DNA from 2 places in the Nonomuraea sp. NPDC049480 genome. Region 1 is predicted to be linked to the other one. Evidence: predicted binding sites of a transcription regulator. Region 1 holds the regulator's gene; the other holds the start of a gene.
What was found. The regulator HrcA, encoded in region 1, represses chaperone genes, less so after heat shock. The targets are predictions, from matches to a motif close to TTGGCACTCTCNNNNNGAGAGTGCCAA.
Positions count from the first base shown of each region.

Region 2: a site for HrcA is predicted at 6,177-6,203, ahead of groL (chaperonin GroEL). Genes of this name have one in related genera too.

Region 1 covers NZ_JBITMD010000027.1:122,327-130,983, forward strand. The annotation lists gene ccmA (heme ABC exporter ATP-binding protein CcmA) at 1-246, opposite strand, end outside; gene ACIBX3_RS48840 (hypothetical protein) at 372-704, shown strand; gene ACIBX3_RS48845 (MOSC domain-containing protein) at 746-1,384, shown strand; gene ACIBX3_RS48850 (glycoside hydrolase family 18 protein) at 1,412-2,659, opposite strand; gene hemW (radical SAM family heme chaperone HemW) at 2,868-4,088, shown strand; gene ACIBX3_RS48860 (DUF4870 domain-containing protein) at 4,092-4,826, opposite strand; gene ACIBX3_RS48865 (DUF3097 domain-containing protein) at 4,823-5,629, opposite strand; gene ACIBX3_RS48870 (hypothetical protein) at 5,647-6,147, opposite strand; gene ACIBX3_RS48875 (hypothetical protein) at 6,238-6,495, shown strand; gene hrcA (heat-inducible transcriptional repressor HrcA) at 6,665-7,678, shown strand; gene dnaJ (molecular chaperone DnaJ) at 7,690-8,657, shown strand, end outside.
Region 2 covers NZ_JBITMD010000021.1:125,539-134,195, forward strand. The annotation lists gene ACIBX3_RS43540 (DNA repair helicase XPB) at 1-822, shown strand, start outside; gene ACIBX3_RS43545 (hypothetical protein) at 1,064-1,396, opposite strand; gene ACIBX3_RS43550 (HelD family protein) at 1,601-3,619, shown strand; gene ACIBX3_RS43555 (YbhB/YbcL family Raf kinase inhibitor-like protein) at 3,683-4,213, shown strand; gene groL (chaperonin GroEL) at 4,440-6,065, opposite strand; gene ACIBX3_RS43565 (cold-shock protein) at 6,397-6,597, opposite strand; gene ACIBX3_RS43570 (MoaD/ThiS family protein) at 6,841-7,116, opposite strand; gene thrC (threonine synthase) at 7,140-8,375, opposite strand; SAM riboswitch class I at 8,389-8,530, opposite strand; gene ACIBX3_RS43580 (RNA polymerase sigma factor) at 8,610-8,657, opposite strand, start outside.

The sequences.
Region 1 (8,657 bases):
CAGCAGCGCCACCCGGCGCCAGAAGGGACCGTCGTCGGCGGGCGGCTTCCCGAACACCCGCACCTTGCCGGCGGCTGCGGGCTGAAGCCCCGCCAGGCAGCGCAGCAGGGTCGACTTGCCGGATCCGTTGGGCCCGACCACGGCCACGATCTCACCCCTGGTCACGGTCAGGCGCATCTCCCGGAGCACGGGGTTGCCGCCGAGCTCGACCGTGAGGTCCTCCACACTGATGATCGAATCGTGCACTGTCCGAGCCTAACGACTCATCCCGCGGCCCGCGTTGTCCGGCGGGATCCCCGTGGACGCAAGGGATTCTGTCGGTGGCACCGTCTACCTTCTATTCCCGAACACCTGTGCGACTGGAGGGTGACGTGATTGCTTCTGAGCGATTCGAGCGTGCCGCGGTGCTGGGGGTGGCTGTGGCCGAGGAGGCCAGGCGGCTGCTGCGGCGCCATCTGGACGCGGCGGGTGAGGAGGGGGACGACGGCACCGTGCTGGTCGACGTGCCCTATCCGGACGCCGCGGTCGTCACCGCGCTGCTGGACGTGGCGGCGGAGTGTTTCGGCGAGCAGGGCGACTCGGTGGAGGAGGCCCGGCAGGCGGCGCTGGAGACGTTGTTGCAGCTGGCCGGGTTCGACGACGAGTCGCAGCTCAACTCCGGTGGGACGAGCCCGGGGATCTCCGCCTGGGATCATGACCGATAAAGGAGTCGATGGTCGAAGCATCGCTCGGTTACCGTCCAGATATGCGAATTCTCTCCGTAAATGTGGGCAAAACGGTCGACGCTGAGTGGGCCGGGAAGATGGGGCGTACGGCGATCGACAAGCAGGCCGTCGCACTTCGCGTGGAGGTGCGCCCCAACGGGCTGGCCGGGGACGAGCGGGCCGACAAGGAAAACCACGGCGCACCCGACCACGCCGTCTACTCCTACGCGCGCGAGGACTACGACTGGTGGCAGGCGGAGCTCGGGCGGGAGCTGCGTGACGGGCGATTCGGAGAAAACCTCACCACCTCCGGCCTCGACGTCAACGGGGCCGTGATCGGCGAGCGGTGGCGGGTGGGCAGCGCGGTGCTGGAGGTCACCGGGCCCCGGACGCCGTGCGTGGTGTTCCGCAACTGGATGGACGAGCCCGGCTGGGTCAAGCGGTTCACCCATGCGGCGCGTCCCGGGGCCTACCTGAGGGTGGTCGAGCTCAGCGAGCTGGGTGCCGGCGACGAAGTGGAGATCGTCTCGCGGCCCGAGATCGGGGTGACGGTGGCCGACTGGTTCCGGGCCCGTCACGGGGACAGGGGCGCGCTACGCCGCATCCTGGCTGTTCCCGGACATGACAGCCAATGGGATGACATGGCCGAGAAGGTCCTCAGCGAGAGGGCGGCCGGGTAGGGGCAGGTTCCACCCGGCCGCCGGTCCTCAGCGCAGGACGGAGTACAACGCCGACGTGAGGGAGGCGCGTGCGTCGTCCTGGTCGATCGACCACATCATCGAGCCGCCCAGCCCCTTGAGCCGGATGTACGCCGCCTTCTGCCGCAGCATCGCCGGGTCGTCATACGACCAGAACTCGTTCCCGTCGTAGAGCCACATCGCCCCGGTGCGCAGGTCCCGGTAGCGCTTGCCGGGCTTGCTCACCAGGTCCTTGTAGTCCTCTGAGCCCGGCGCCCACTTCCCGGGGGCGGGCCCGGTGGCGGGCTTGTAGACGCCGTCGCCGCCTCCGGTGACGCCGGTCCAGCCCTGCCCGTACGCGGGCACCCCGACCACGATCTTGCGTCCGGGCGCCCCGCGCGACAGGTAGTCGCGGACGGTCTGGTCGACGCTGTACCTCACCGGGTTCGGGTCGCGCCGGTCGGTGAACAGATTGCCGTTGTGCCCGGTCTGCGGCTCCCAGGGGCCGTGCAGGTCGTACCCCTGGATCGTGGCGAAGTCGAGCGCTCTGAACACGCGCCGCACCTCGAACCCGGCGTCGATCTTGGCGGCCGCGGCCGGCAGGAAGGCCGTCAACTGGGCCGAGCCCGAGAACGCCGTCAGCTGTTCCCGCAGTTCCTCGACGAACAGCGTGAAGTTCCGCTTGTCCTCGGGCCTGATGACGTTCCCGTCGGCCCCGGACGAGCCCGGCCACTCCCAGTCCAGGTCGATGCCGTCGAACACGCCGGCCCCGGCGCCCGGCTCGAGCCCCGGCAGGTTGCCGCGCAGCCACAGGTCGACGCAGGACTGCGCCAGCTTGGCCCGCGACTCGGCGGTGAGGACGGCGTCGGAGAAGTGCTTGGACCCGGTCCAGCCGCCCAGCGAGATCAGCGCCTTGAGTCCCGGGTGCTTGGCCTTGAGCTTGCGCAACTGGTTGAGGTTGCCGTTCAGGGCCTGGCCCGGCGCGTCGGCCACGCCGTCCACGCTCTGCTCGGCCGGCACCGGCCGCTGCCAGTCCGCCCACGGGTCGGCCGAGTAGCACGTGCCCTCGGCGTTGACGAACCCGAACGCGTAGTTGAGGTGGGTGAGCTTGGCCGCGGCGCCCGTGACGTCCACGTCCTTGACGTGGTAGTCGCGGCCGTAGATGCCCCACTGGATGAAGTACGCGACCCGCTTGAAACCGGTGTTGGCCTCGGCCGGCACGGAGAACGCCGTGAAGCCGAGCAGGAGCGAGAGTGTGACCAGGATCTTTCTCTTCACGAGCGTCTCCGAGAAGCCTCAACTTTTAGGAAACTTTCCTAAAAGTTGAGGCCGATCGTAGAGCCCTCACACCATGGCGTCAACGAGCCGGTTCAGTACGCCTGCCATGCGTTTCCCCCTTCGATCACTGATCGGTGAGACAGCAGTGGACGCCAGGCGTCCTGCCGCCGGCTCGGAGCACTCTTGGAGGCCCGGCAGACTGGAATACGTGCCATCCACCCTGCCTGACGGCGACCCCGTGCCCACCTCGGGCGAACTGCCCGAGAGCGCCCTGAGCGGCCTCGGGGAGCGTCCGTTCGGCTTCTACGTCCATGTGCCGTTCTGCGTGACCCGCTGCGGTTACTGCGACTTCAACACCTACACCGCCGGCGAGCTGGGCCCCGGCGCCTCGCACCGGGACTACGCGGACACGGTCGTCGAGGAGATCCGCCTGGCGCGGCGCGTCCTCGGCGACGCCGACCTGCCGGTGGAGACGGTGTTCTTCGGCGGCGGCACGCCCACCCTGCTTCCACCGGAGGACCTGGCCAGGATCCTGGCCGCGATCGACTCCGAGTTCGGGCTGCGGCCGGAGGCCGAGGTCACCACGGAGGCCAACCCGGAGTCCGTGGACCCCTCTTCCCTGGAGAAGCTCCGCCACGGCGGGTTCAACCGGATCAGCTTCGGCATGCAGAGCGCCCGCGAGCATGTGCTCCAGGTCCTCGATCGCAAGCACACGCCGGGACGGCCCGCGGCGGCCGTGCGCGAGGCCAGGCAGGCCGGGTTCGACCACGTCAATCTGGATCTGATCTACAGCACGCCCGGCGAGTCCGACGACGACTGGCGGGCCTCGCTGGCCGCGGCGATCGAGGCCGGGCCCGACCACGTGTCGGCGTACTCACTGATCATCGAGGAAGGCACCAGGCTGGCCGCCAGGATCAGGCGCGGCGAGCTGCCGATGCCCGACGACGACGTGGCCGCCGACCGCTACCTGATCGCCGACCGGATGCTGGCAGAGGCCGGTTTCCGCTGGTACGAGGTGTCCAACTGGGCCGTGTCCGACGCGGCGCGGTGCCGCCACAACCTGCTCTACTGGACCGGCGGCGACTGGTGGGCGGCCGGTCCGGGGGCCCACAGCCACGTCGGCGGCACGCGCTGGTGGAACGTCAAGCACCCGGCCGCGTACGCCCAGCGTTTGGCCGCGCATTCCTCGCCCGCGCACGCCCGCGAGGTGCTCGGCGAGGACGACCGCGCCGCCGAACGGCTGATGCTGGAGCTGCGGCTGGTCTCCGGCTACCCGCTGGCCGAGGTGGCGCCCGGGGCGCGGACGGCTGTGGCGAGCGCGCTGGCGCGCGGCCTGCTGGAGCCCGAGCCGTTCAGGTCCGGGCTGATGGTGCTCACGTTGCGGGGCCGGTTGCTCGCCGACGCCCTTGTGAGGGATCTCCTGGTCTAGGTTCTAGGTGATCATGCGGATGGAGATCGGATAGCGGTAGTTCTGGCCCTTGTTCGCCGCCATCGCGGCCTGGATGTGGAAGATCAGGGACACGATCCAGATGATCGGCAGGAGCAGGGCGCCGATGAAGATGATCATCAGGATGCCGGAGACGATGTAGCCGATGAACATCGTGATCTGGAAGTTCAGCGCCTCGGCCGACTGGTCCCTGACATACGGGGACTCGTCCTTCTTCATCAGGTAGATGACCAGCGGGCCCACCCAGGAGACGAGCAGGCCGAGCAGGTGCGACAGCATGGCCATCGTGGTGTCGTCGGTGCCCGGGCGGGGGCCGTACCGGCCGGGGATGTACGGCTCGCGCGGTCCTGGCGGGTAACCGTGGCCGGGCGGCTGTGGCCCGGGACCGTAACCGGGCTGGGGCGCGTAGCCGCCGGATTGCGGCTGGCCGTAGCCCTGCGGCGGCTGGCCGTAGCCGTAGTCCGGCTGGGACCCGGGTTGCTGGCCGTAACCGTAGCCCGGCTGCGGCCCGGGCTGCTGGCCGTAGCCGTAGTCCGGCTGGGATCCCGGTTGCTGCCCGTAGCCGTAGCCGGGCTGAGACGGCGGCTGCTGCCCATAGCCGGGCTGCTGGCCGTAGCCGGGTTGCTGAGGGCCGGAGCCCTGGCGCGGCGGGATGTCCGACGGCGGTACGTACCGGGTCGCGTCGTCGTCCGGCGGCGGTTGCGGCGGGTCCTGGCTCATGATGCCTCCGTTACGAAGTCGATCAGTTCCTCGACCCGGCCGAGCAACTCCGGCTCCAGGTCTGTGTAGGTCGAGACGGCGCCGAGGATGCGTCGCCACGCGTCCGCGGGCTCCACGCGCCAGCCCAGGGCGGCGATCACGCCTTCCTTCCACGGCACCCCGCGCGGCACGTCGGGCCAGGCCTGGATGCGCAGCACGGAAGGCTTGACCGCCTGCCAGATGTCGACGAACGGATGCCCCACCACGAGCACGTCCGGCGAGGTGATCTCGGCGGCGATCCTGCTCTCCTTGGAGCCGGGAACGAGATGGTCGACCAGCACCCCGAGCCGTCGCCCCGGTTCGGGCCCGAACTCGGCGACGATGGCCGGCAGATCGTCCACGCCCTCCAGGTATTCGACCACGACCCCCTCGACCCGCAGGTCATGGCCCCAGATCTTCTCCACGAGGGCGGCGTCGTGCACGCCCTCCACGTAGATCCGGCTCTCCCTGGCCACTCTCGCCCGCAGCCCTTCCACGGCGATGGAGCCCGACGCGCTGCGCCTGGGCCCCGCCGGGGCGGCCGTGGGGCGAACCAGGGTCACGGGCCCGCCCTCCAGCAGGAACGCGGCCGGCGCCAGCGGGAACAGCCGCCGCTTGCCGAACCGGTCCTCGAGCGTGACGGCCTCCTTGTCGCAGGCCACCACCGCCCCGCAGAAGCCGCTGTCGGCGTCCTCCACGACGAGGCCCGGCTCGGCGGGCACCTTCGGAATCTTGCCCTTGCCCGGCCGCCGCCAATTACCCGCCAGCACATCGCCCTCGTACACACGGGGACCGTAGCAAATCACCCGCCGACCGCAAGGCGCTTCCTGGCGGAGCCACGGCGCATCAGGATGACGACGGTGCCGGCGATCCCGACGAGGAGCCCGGCGCCGGGGATCAGGAACAGCGCGGCCGTCCCGCCGACGAGCCCGCCCGCGGCGGAGGTCAGGGGCTTGCCCACGCCGTACCGCACGGTGGCCGTCTCCTGGTTGGTGCAGGTCAGCTGGTAGGCGCCCTTGGCCGGCACGTTGATCACGAGGATCTGCTCCCACACCACGCTGCCGACCGTGAGGGTCTGGGAGCCCGCGGTCTTGGCCAGCTTGGCCTGGCCGGAGCCGCCGGAGATCTGGCACTCGTAGGTGACCGGTGTGTCGTTGGCGATGTACACGGCAGGCTTGTCCGCCGGGTCGACGGTCAACGTGATGCTCTCGCCCGGCGCGAACGTCTTCTTGGGGGCCAGCTCGGACACGCTGTTGACCAACCCGCCGACGAAGATGACGACGCCGGCGATCCCGCACACCACGGCCACACCCCAGGCGAGCGCGATCCACCACAGACTAGGTTTTATGGCTTTGGAATCGATCCTTGGGGGGAACTGAGGCGGTTGGCCGTATTGTCCGTACTGAGGTGGTGGGCCATAGGACTGTGGCGGGCCGTACGGCGGCGGCGCGCCGTGGCCGGGCTGGGAGCCGGGTTGCGGACCGTAGCCGGGCTGGGAGCCGGGTTGCGTACCGTAACCCGGCTGGGAGCCGGGCTGTGTGCCATAGCCGGGCTGGGAACCGGGTTGCGGACCGTAGCCGGGCTGAGGAGGCTGTGGTTGGCCGTGGTAGGGGCCCTGTCCGGGTGGCGGGCCGTACGGCGAGGGCTGTGAAGCGTCCGACATGTCCGCAAGTGTGAAGCCTGTCGCTTGTAAGGCGCTAGCAACAGGATGGGAGCCGGTGTTATCGCACCTTGTGGGTGAGAGCCGTACACTTGGCACTCGGGAACACAGAGTGCTAGACACCGCGTTCCCCGTAAGGCAGGAGGCAGGAGGTGAGCACGTGCTCGACGATCGGAAATTGGCGGTGCTCCGCGCCATTGTCGAAGATTACGTGTCCACCAACGAACCGGTGGGCTCCAAGGCGCTGGCCGAGCGCCACAACCTGAAGGTCTCCCCGGCGACGATCAGGAACGACATGGCCGCGCTGGAGGAGGAGGGCTACATCACCCAGCCCCACACCAGCGCGGGGCGCGTGCCGACGGACAAGGGATACCGCCTGTTCGTCGACCGGCTCTCGCAGGTCAAACCCCTCTCGGGGGCCGAGCGCAGGGCGATCGAGACGTTCCTGGCCGGCGCCGTCGACCTCGACGACGTGGTCACCCGCACGGTCCGGCTGCTCGCGCAGCTGACCAGGCAGGTGGCGGTCGTGCAATACCCGACGCTCACGCGTTCGACCGTCAGGCACGTCGAGCTGGTGCCGCTGCACGACCGCCGGGTCATGCTCGTGCTCATCACCAACACCGGCCGCGTGGAGCAGCGCGTGATCGAGCTGCCCGAGGTGGTCGACGAGACCCGCATCGCGCACCTGCGCGCGGTGCTCAACACCGGCCTCGACGGCTGCGGCCTGAGCACCGTGCCCGAGCTGGTCGCCGACCTGCCGGAGCGCCTGCCCGCCGAAGACCGGCCCGCCGCGGCCACGATTCTGTCGGTGCTGCTCGAGACGCTGGTCGAGCGGCACGACGAGAAGATCGTGTTCGCCGGCGCGGCCAATCTCGCCGGCGCCGGCTTCTCCACCGGCCTGCGCGACGTCCTGGAGGCGCTGGAGGAGCAGGTCGTGCTCATGCGGTTGCTCGGCGAAACTACTTCAGACACCCCGTCCGCGCTCACCGTGCGCATCGGTTCGGAAAACCCTTACCTGCGGGGCACATCCGTCGTCGCGACCGGATACGGTTCTGGCGACAACCAACTGGCCAGGCTCGGTGTGCTGGGGCCCACCAGGATGGACTATCCCGTGACGATGGGCGCCGTACGCGCGGTCGCTCGCTACGTCAGCCAGATCCTGGCTGCATCATAAGAGGTCGATAAGTGGCAAACAGCGACTACTACGCCACCCTCGGGGTGCGGCGTGACGCCAGTCAGGACGAGATCAAGAAGGCGTACCGCCGCCTCGCCCGCGAGCTGCACCCCGACGTGAATCCGGACCCTGAGACCCAGGAGCGGTTCAAGGAGATCACGCAGGCCTACGAGGTGCTGTCGGACCCGAGCAAGCGCCAGATGTACGACCTGGGCGGCGATCCCTTCGCCGGCGCGGGAGCCGGCGCGGGCGCCGGAGGTTTCGGGGCGGGCTTCCCGTTCAGCGACATCATGGACGCCTTCTTCGGCACCGCCGCGGGCGCCCGTGGTCCGCGCTCGCGCGCCCGCCGTGGCCGCAACGCCACCATCCGGGTCGAGCTGGACCTGCGGGAGACGGCGTTCGGCACCACCCGTGAGCTGGTCGTCGACACGGCCGTGCTCTGCGACGTCTGCCACGGCGCCGGGGCGGCGGCGGGCACGCACCCCGACACGTGCGACATGTGCAACGGGCGCGGCGAGATCTCCCAGGTCACCCGCTCTTTCCTGGGCCAGGTCATGACCTCGCGGCCGTGCCCGCAGTGCGGTGGGTTCGGCACCATCATCCGCCACCCCTGCCAGGAGTGCTCCGGCGACGGCCGCGTGCGGACCCGCCGTACGATCAAGGTCCGCATCCCGGCGGGCGTCGAGGACGGCACCCACATCCAGCTCGCCGGCGAGGGCGAGGTCGGACCCGGTGGCGGCCCGCCCGGAGACCTGTTCCTGGAGATCGTCGAGCGGGCCCACGAGATCTTCGAACGGCGCGGTGACGACCTCCACTGCACCGTCCAGATCCCGATGACGGCCGCCGCGCTCGGCACCATACTCACGGTGGAGACCCTCGACGGCGCCGAGGAGATCGACGTCCGCCCCGGCACCCAGTCCGGCCAGGTCATCACCATGTACGGGCGCGGCGTGCAGCGGCTCAACGAGTCCGGCCGGGG
Region 2 (8,657 bases), on a different contig from region 1:
CGCCGCAAAGGTGTCTACAGCCACCTGGAGCTCTTCGACGCGCGCGACTGGGGGCTGATCGTCTACGACGAGGTGCACCTGCTGCCCGCGCCGATCTTCCGGATGACCGCCGACCTGCAGGCCCGCAGGCGGGTGGGGCTGACCGCGACGCTGGTGCGCGAGGACGGGCGCGAGGGCGACGTGTTCTCGCTCATCGGCCCCAAGCGCTACGACGCGCCCTGGAAGGAGATGGAGAACCAGGGCTGGATCGCGCCGGCCGACTGCGTCGAGGTGCGGGTCACGCTGACGGACGAGGAGCGGCTGGCGTACGCGATGGCCGAGTCCGAGGAGCGCTACCGCTTCTGCGCCACCACGCCGTCCAAGACCCACGTGACCGAGGCGCTGGTTCAGCGGCACCTGGGCGAGCAGGTGCTGGTCATCGGACAATACATCGACCAGCTCGACGAGCTCGGCGAGCACCTCAACGCGCCGGTCATCAAGGGCGAGACCAGGATCAAGGAGCGCGAGCGGCTCTACCAGGCCTTCCGCGACAAGGAGATCCAGGTGCTGGTGGTGTCGAAGGTGGCCAACTTCTCCATCGACCTGCCGGAGGCGGCCATCGCGATCCAGGTGTCGGGGACTTTCGGCTCCCGTCAGGAGGAGGCCCAGCGGCTCGGGCGGGTGCTGCGGCCCAAGGCCGACGGCGGGGGCGCCCGGTTCTACACCGTGGTCAGCAGGGACACCGTCGATCAGGAGTTCGCGGCGCACCGTCAGCGGTTCCTGGCCGAGCAGGGGTACGCGTACCAGATCATCGACGCGGACGACGTGCTCGGCGGGGTGTGAGCGAATGTCCCGGCCGCTCGCCGGAGCGGCCGAGCATTCAGCGTGGTGTCACGTCCACGAGACTCCGCGGGCCGTCGACAATCGAACCACCCCCCTCACCTGCGTACTATCACGCCGCCTGCGGCATACCCTCATGATCCGACGATCCCACCTGATATGCCCTATTTTTTCGGTATTCCCAGGTTGGTTACCTCTGCTGAGGACTCTGCCACGTTCATTACGGTCTGTCCCGCCTGCGGTCCTAGCGGACGAGCATGCCCCCGAGGAACAGCACACCCTCGGCGACGATCCACGAGACCACGCCGGCGCCCATGACCCGGCCGAACGTGCGCGGGTCGTGCCGCGCCCACGGGAGCAGCCAGGCGGCGAGCGTGCAGCAGGCGGCGAGCGCGGCGAACAGCCCGGAGACCGTGGAGACGGTGCCGAGGCGCTGAGAGCACGTGGACGAGTCCTCGCCACCGGCGCAGAACGCCTCCAAGCCCCAGCCGGCGAACACCGACAACCCCCACAGCGCCGCCAGCAGGAAGCTCGCGATCGTTGGGATGATCGGCGAAAACCCTAGCTGAAGCCGCATCACCTCCCATCTCTACCCACCCCGGACAAGCGGCAACCGGCGCCGGTCCCTGCCGCCCGCCGCGCGCTTCACCGTCTTTCAAGGGACGGCCGCCCTGACGGATGGGCCGCGTTAAATCCTTTGGAAGCCCGGCGCGGCCGCGATTAAACTGGCCGATTCGCTGCCTTAACCACCTCCGTTACCCACCAAGGGAGGCGCTTTCGCATGCCCTCATACCAGTTGGCCCCCGACATACCCGCCGACGTCCTCGCCGCCGAACAGGCCCACCTGGCCGAATCCAGGGCCGCTCTGGCCGCCATGCGCGCCCACGCCCAGTCCCTGTCGGCGGACGCGGCCGGCGATTGGGTGTCCCAGCAGATCCTCCAATCCCTCCTCGACCAGCGGGTGGCCGCCCTGGCCGACCACCCGGACACGCCGCTGTTCTTCGGCCGCCTCGACCGCGAGCGAAGCGGTCGCGACCATGAGCAGGCCGATTTGCCCGGCACGATCTACGTCGGCCGCCGTCACGTGCACGACGGCCACAGCAAGCCTCTGGTGATCGATTGGCGCGCGCCGGTGTCCCGCGCGTTCTACCAGGCGAGCCCCGCCGACCCGATGGGCGTCGTACGCCGCCGCCGCTTCGGCTACCACGGCGGTGCGCTCACCGCGTACGAGGACGAGCCCCTCGGCGAAGGCGTCGAGATCGGCCCGTCGAAGATCCTCACCGAGGAGATCGAGCGCCCGCGCACCGGTCCCATGCGCGACATCGTCGCCACGATCCAGCCGGACCAGGACGAGATCGTCCGTGCCACGCTCGCCCAGACGGTGTGCGTGCAGGGCGCCCCGGGCACCGGGAAGACGGCCGTGGGCCTGCACCGGGCGGCATACCTGCTGTTCACCCATCGTGAGCGGCTCGCCAGGTCCGGCGTGATGATCGTCGGCCCCAACCGGGCGTTCTTGTCCTACATCTCCTCGGTGCTGCCCGCGCTCGGCGAGGTCAAGGTCGACCAGACCACTGTGGCGGGGCTGCTCGGCGACCACGCGGCCGCTGAGGACCCGATGGTGGCGGCGGTCAAGGGCGACGCGAGGATGGCGGCGGTACTGGAACGCGCGCTCTGGCTGCACATCGTGAAGCCGGAGGAGGGCCTGGTGTTCACCAAGGGCGCCTACCGGCACCGGGTGGCGGACTATGAGGTACGCGAGATCGTGGCCTCCCTGCGCGGCACCACCCGCTACCTGCCCGGCCGGGCCGCGCTGGCGCAGCGGCTGGCCCACCTGGTGCTCGTACGCATGGAGCAGCGCGGCGAGTCCCCCGACGACCGGGTGCAGGACGCCGTGGCCCGCTCGAAGCCGGTCAAGCAGATCGTGGACACGGTCTGGCCCAAGCTGACACCGGAGCAGGTGCTGTATCGCCTCCTCTCAGACCCGGAATTTCTCGCAAAAGCCTCTAAATCCGATTTGTCGCCTGACGAGCAGGAAATGCTTATATGGCGGAAACCGTACCGGAGCTGGAAGTCCGCCAAATGGTCCGCCGCGGACGCCGCGCTCCTGGACGAGCTCCGCGACCTGATGGAACGCACCCCGTCACTGGGTCACCTGGTGGTCGACGAGGCCCAGGACCTCTCCGAGATGCAGCTGCGGGCGCTCGGCCGCCGCTGCCGCAACGGCTCGGCCACCGTCCTGGGCGACCTGGCCCAGGGCACGACGCCGTGGTCGACCAGCTCCTGGGAGTCGGTGCTCGAGCACCTGGGTCAGGGCGAGGGCGAGGTGACGGAGCTGACGCTCGGCTTCCGCGTGCCGAGGGAGGTCCTCGACTACGCGGCCCGCCTGCTCCCGTCGATCGCCCCTGGCCTGGCCGCCCCGCGCTCTCTGCGCCCCGGCCTGGGCTCGCTCACCGTGCGCCCGGGCGGCTCGGTCGCGGAGGCCGCCCGGGAGGCCCTCGCCAAGGAGGGCTCGATCGGCCTGATCGCCCCGGACGCGATGGTCGGGGAGATCTCACGGTCCCTGGCCGGCCTCCCGCACGCCGTGCTCGACCCCGACTCCGCCGAGGAGCACCGCCTGCTGGTCGTCCCCGCGACCCTGGCCAAGGGTCTGGAGTACGACCACGTGATCGTCGTCGAGCCGGCGGACATCGTCGCGGCCGAGCCCCGGGGCCTGGCCAGGCTGTACGTGGTCCTGACCCGGGCGGTGACCTCCCTCACGGTCCTGCACGACAAGGCGCTGCCGACGCAACTGGCGGCCTGACGGGCGGCGGGCACGGCCGCTTCTAGGATGGCGAGCAGGAAAGCTCTCTACTAGGAGGTTGCCGTGCCAGCACCGCTGCCACATGAACACCTGCCGTCGGTTCCCGCGCTCGTGGTCGAGAGCGACGACATCCAGGACGGCGAGCGGCTGAGCGACCTGCATGTCTTCAACGACTGGGGCATGACGGGCCAGAACGTCTCACCCCACCTCCGCTGGTCCGGCGCGCCGGCCGGGACCCGCGGTTACGCCGTCACCTGCTTCGACCCCGATGCCCCCACGGGCAGCGGGTTCTGGCACTGGGTGCTGTTCGACCTGCCGGCCTCGGTGACCGAGCTGCCCACGGGCGCGGGCACCGCCCCGGACTTCAAGGGCCTGCCCGAGGGGGCTGTCCACGCCCGCAACGACTACGGCATCAAGGCCTACGGCGGCTCGGCTCCCCCGCCTGGAGATCCGCACCGCTACGTCTTCGCCGTCCACGCGCTGAGCGTGGACAAGCTGGGCGTGGACAGCGACGCCAGCCCGGCGGTGGTCGGCTTCAACATCACCGCCAACACCGTGGCCCGCGGTCACCTCGTCCCGCACTACGGCGTCTGACCGAGCATCTGATCCAGGCGGCCGTCGCGTCGAGGGCGGCCGCCGGGTTCACGACGGCCCTGGACATCGGCGCGAGCGCCGATCCTCTGCTTCTTTCGTGAGGTGTCACGCGTCCACATTTCCTCACTCCAAGTAGCAGACCAATTGTGAAACGTCATGGCAGAAAAACGAAAATAAGAGCGGCCCGGAAAACCCGGGCCGCTCTCTGTCTCGTCGCGAAAAAGACCTAGAAGTCCATGTCGCCGCCACCCGGCATGGCGGGCGCGGCGGGGGTCTTCTCGGGCTTCTCGGCGATGACGGCCTCGGTGGTGAGGAAGAGCGCCGCGATGGAAGCGGCGTTCTGCAGCGCGGAGCGCGTCACCTTGGCCGGGTCGATGATGCCCGACTCGAACATGTTGACGTACTCGCCCGTAGCGGCGTTCAGGCCCTCACCGGGGGTGAGGTTGCGCACGCGCTCCACCACGACGCCGCCCTCGAGACCGGCGTTGACCGCGATCTGCTTCAGCGGCTCCTCGAGCGCCTTCTTGACGATCGCGGCCCCCGTGGCCTCGTCGCCGTTGAGCTCGAGCTTGTCGAAGGCCTTGGCGCCGGCCTGCAGCAGCGCCACGCCACCACCGGGGACGATGCCCTCCTCGACGGCCGCCTTGGCGTTGCGGACGGCGTCCTCGATGCGGTGCTTGCGCTCCTTGAGCTCGACCTCGGTGGCCGCGCCGGCCTTGATGACGGCCACGCCGCCGGCCAGCTTGGCGAGGCGCTCCTGGAGCTTCTCACGGTCGTAGTCGGAGTCGGTGCGCTCGATCTCGGCGCGGATCTCGTTGACCCGGCCGGAGATCTGCTCGGCGTCACCGGCGCCGTCGACGATCGTGGTCTCGTCCTTGGTGACGACGACCTTGCGGGCCCGGCCCAGCAGGTCGAGGGTGGCGCTCTCGAGCTTGAGACCGACCTCCTCGGCGATGACGGCGCCACCGGTCAGGATGGCGATGTCGTTGAGCATGGCCTTGCGGCGGTCGCCGAAGCCCGGGGCCTTGACGGCCACGGAGCGGAACAGGCCGCGGATCTTGTTGACGACCAGGGTGGCCAGGGCCTCGCCCTCGACGTCCTCAGCGATGATCAGCAGCGGCTTGCCGGACTGCACGACCTTGTCGAGCAGCGGCAGCAGGTCCTTGTTGGCCGAGACCTTGCTGTTGACGATCAGGATGTACGGGTCCTCGAGCACGGCCTCCATGCGGTCCGAGTCGGTGACGAAGTACATCGACGTCATGCCCTTGTCGAAGCGCATGCCCTCGGTGAGCTCGAGCTCGAGGCCGAAGGTGTTGCTCTCCTCGACGGTGATGACGCCTTCCTTGCCGACCTTGTCCATCGCCTCGGCGATGAGCGCGCCGATCTCGGGGTCGGCGGCGGAGATGGAGGCGGTGGAGGCGATCTGCTCCTTGGTCTCCACATCCTTGGCCAGCTTGGAGAGCTCCTCGCTGACGCGCTCGACGGCGGCCTCGATGCCCTTCTTCAGGGCCATCGGGTTGGCGCCGGCGGCTACGTTGCGCAGGCCCTCGCGTACCAGCGCCTGGGCGAGCACGGTGGCGGTGGTGGTGCCGTCACCCGCGACGTCGTCCGTCTTCTTGGCGACTTCCTTGACCAGCTCAGCGCCGATCTTCTCCCACGGGTCCTCGAGCTCGATCTCCTTGGCGATGGAGACGCCGTCGTTGGTGATCGTGGGAGCGCCCCACTTCTTCTCCAGCACGACGTTGCGGCCCTTGGGGCCCAGGGTCACCTTGACGGCGTCAGCGAGCTGGTTCATACCGCGCTCGAGACCGCGCCGGGCGTCCTCGTCAAACGCGATCATCTTGGCTGCCATAAGGCTAGACCTCCCAGATACAGGGTGGCTTGTCCTGGACCGAGCCGACGCCCGCGACGGCACGAGCCTGCATCTCCGTTCGGCAGACCCCATCGTCTCGATCCGAGTTCGCTGGCACTCTGCCACACAGAGTGCCAACGAACTGTTTAGCACTCTACCCTGTCGAGTGCAAGCTAAGGACTCACCGCCCGGGGTTCCCGCCCAGGTCAGTCCGTCTGTACGGCGGGCCGCTCACCGCACGGCCCGCCGTAGATCGACGAAACGAGGCTGGCAGGACCGCACGGACTGCGCTGCCGCGCGATGCCTACCGGGTGCAGACCAGTGACGAGAATCAGACCGAGCGGACAGACTCCGCCTGTGGTCCCTTCTGGCCCTGCGTGATCTCGAACTCGACGCGCTGCCCCTGTTCGAGAGATCGGTACCCGTCCATCAGGATCGCCGAGTAATGGACGAATACATCCTTACCACCGTCTACCGCGATGAAGCCGTAGCCCTTGTCCGCGTTGAACCACTTGACGGTGCCCTGCGCCACTTCCGACTCCTCTTACTGGGCTCACGGATCTCGCCCATTCCACCGCGAGACCCGTAATCGCATGACTTAAGGAAAAATCAAGCCAGACGATCGCCCTCGACCATACCTGTGGCACGGGGTTTGGCAACAGAGTCAATCCGCAAACGACGCATTTCTTCGCAGAGAAGGTCGTTCAATGTTGAATTAGGAGGAAAAGGAGAAGGCGCCCACTGGGGGCGCCTTCAAGGATGTGATCTATCGCACTCAGCCGCCGGCGACTGCCGGGATGATGGAGATCTGAGTGCCTTCCGGGGCGGGAGTGTCGAGGCCCTGAGCAAATCGGACGTCCTCTTCCCCAACGTAAACGTTGACGAAACGTCGAATCTTGCCCGATTCATCGAGAATTCTCGCGCCGATCCCCGGGTAGTCGGAGTCGAGCTTGGCGAGCACGTCACGAAGAGTCGCGCCCTCGCCACTCACTTCCGCGTTCCCCCCGGTGTACGTGCGGAGGATGGTGGGAATCCGCACCGAAACGCTCATGGTTATCTCGCCTTTCCTGATTGTCAGACAGCCGCGCGGAACGCGTCGAGAGAGGGCCGGATCACGGCCGTGGGCTTGGCATCGTCGCCGGTGATGGCGTCGAGCGTCTTGAGCCCGTCGCCGGTGTTGAGCACCACGGTCTCGGCCTCGGGGTCGAGCGACCCCGTTTCGACGAGCTTCTTGAGCACGCCCACGGTAACCCCGCCCGCGGTCTCGGCGAAGATACCCTCCGTCGAGGCCAGGAGCTTGATCGCGGCCACGATCTCGGGGTCGGTGACGTCCTCGACGGCCCCTCCGGTGCGCCGGGCGATGTCCAGCACGTACGGCCCGTCAGCGGGGTTGCCGATGGCCAGCGACTTGGCGATGGTGTCCGGCTTGACCGGCTGGACCACGTCGTGCCCAGCCTTGTACGCCGCCGACACCGGCGAGCAGCCGGCCGCCTGCGCCCCGAAGATCTTGTACGGCGTGTCCTCGACCAGCCCCAGCGCCACCAGCTCCTTGAAGCCCTTGTCGATCTTCGTGAGCTGCGAGCCGGAGGCGATCGGGATGATGATCTGCTGCGGCAGCCGCCAGCCGAGCTGCTCGGCGATCTCGTACGCGAGCGTCTTGGAGCCCTCGGCGTAGTACGGCCGCAGGTTGACGTTGACGAACCCCCACTTGTCGCCCAGCGGGTCGCCGATCAGCTCCGAGCAGAACCTGTTGACCTCGTCGTAGGTCCCGTCGATCCCGATCAGCTTGCCGCCGAACACCCGGGCCATGGCGATCTTGGCTGCTTCGAGGTTGGAGGGGATGAACACGCAGGCGTCGAGCCCGGCCCGCGCCGCGGCCGCCGTCACCGCGCCCGCGAGGTTGCCCGTGGAGGAGCAGGAAAGTGTGTGGAAACCGAAGTTGCGCGCCGCCTCGACGGCGATGGCGACCACCCGGTCCTTGAAGGAGTGGGTGGGATTGCCCGAGTCGTCCTTCACGTACAGGGACTTGATGCCGAGCGCCCGCCCGAGGTTGCCCGCCTTGACCAGCTTGGTCCAGCCCGGGTTCATGTTGGGCTTGCTCGCCACGTCGACCGGCACGGGCAGCAGCGAGCGGTAGCGCCAGATGTTGGCGGGACCGGACTCGATGTCCGCGCGGGTGACGGTGCCGAAGTCATAGGCCGCCTCGAGCGGCCCGAAACACTCCAGGCAGGCGAAGCTCGGGCCGAGGGGGTAGCGCGTGCCGCACTCGCGGCAGGAGAGAGAGGTAGCAGGACCAAAGTCGAGCGACATGAAGCGAGGCCTTCCCTCATCTTCGCCCGCGGCCACCTTGACCGCGAACCGGAATTGGCACCTTGTCCCGGTCGGCCTCGCCAGGTCGCGAGTCACAAGCCGGGAGGGTTGCCGGGGCTTCGCAGGGCCGGTCCCTCCACCCCTCTGGATGAGCAATATGCAGTTGTTGAAATGGACTCTACCCGCTCAAGGAGGCTCGATTACCACCCGTCTCAAAGTATGAGACGGATGGTCTCAGCGATAATCCTCTCCGAGCACACCCTGCACGTATTTGCGCGCCTG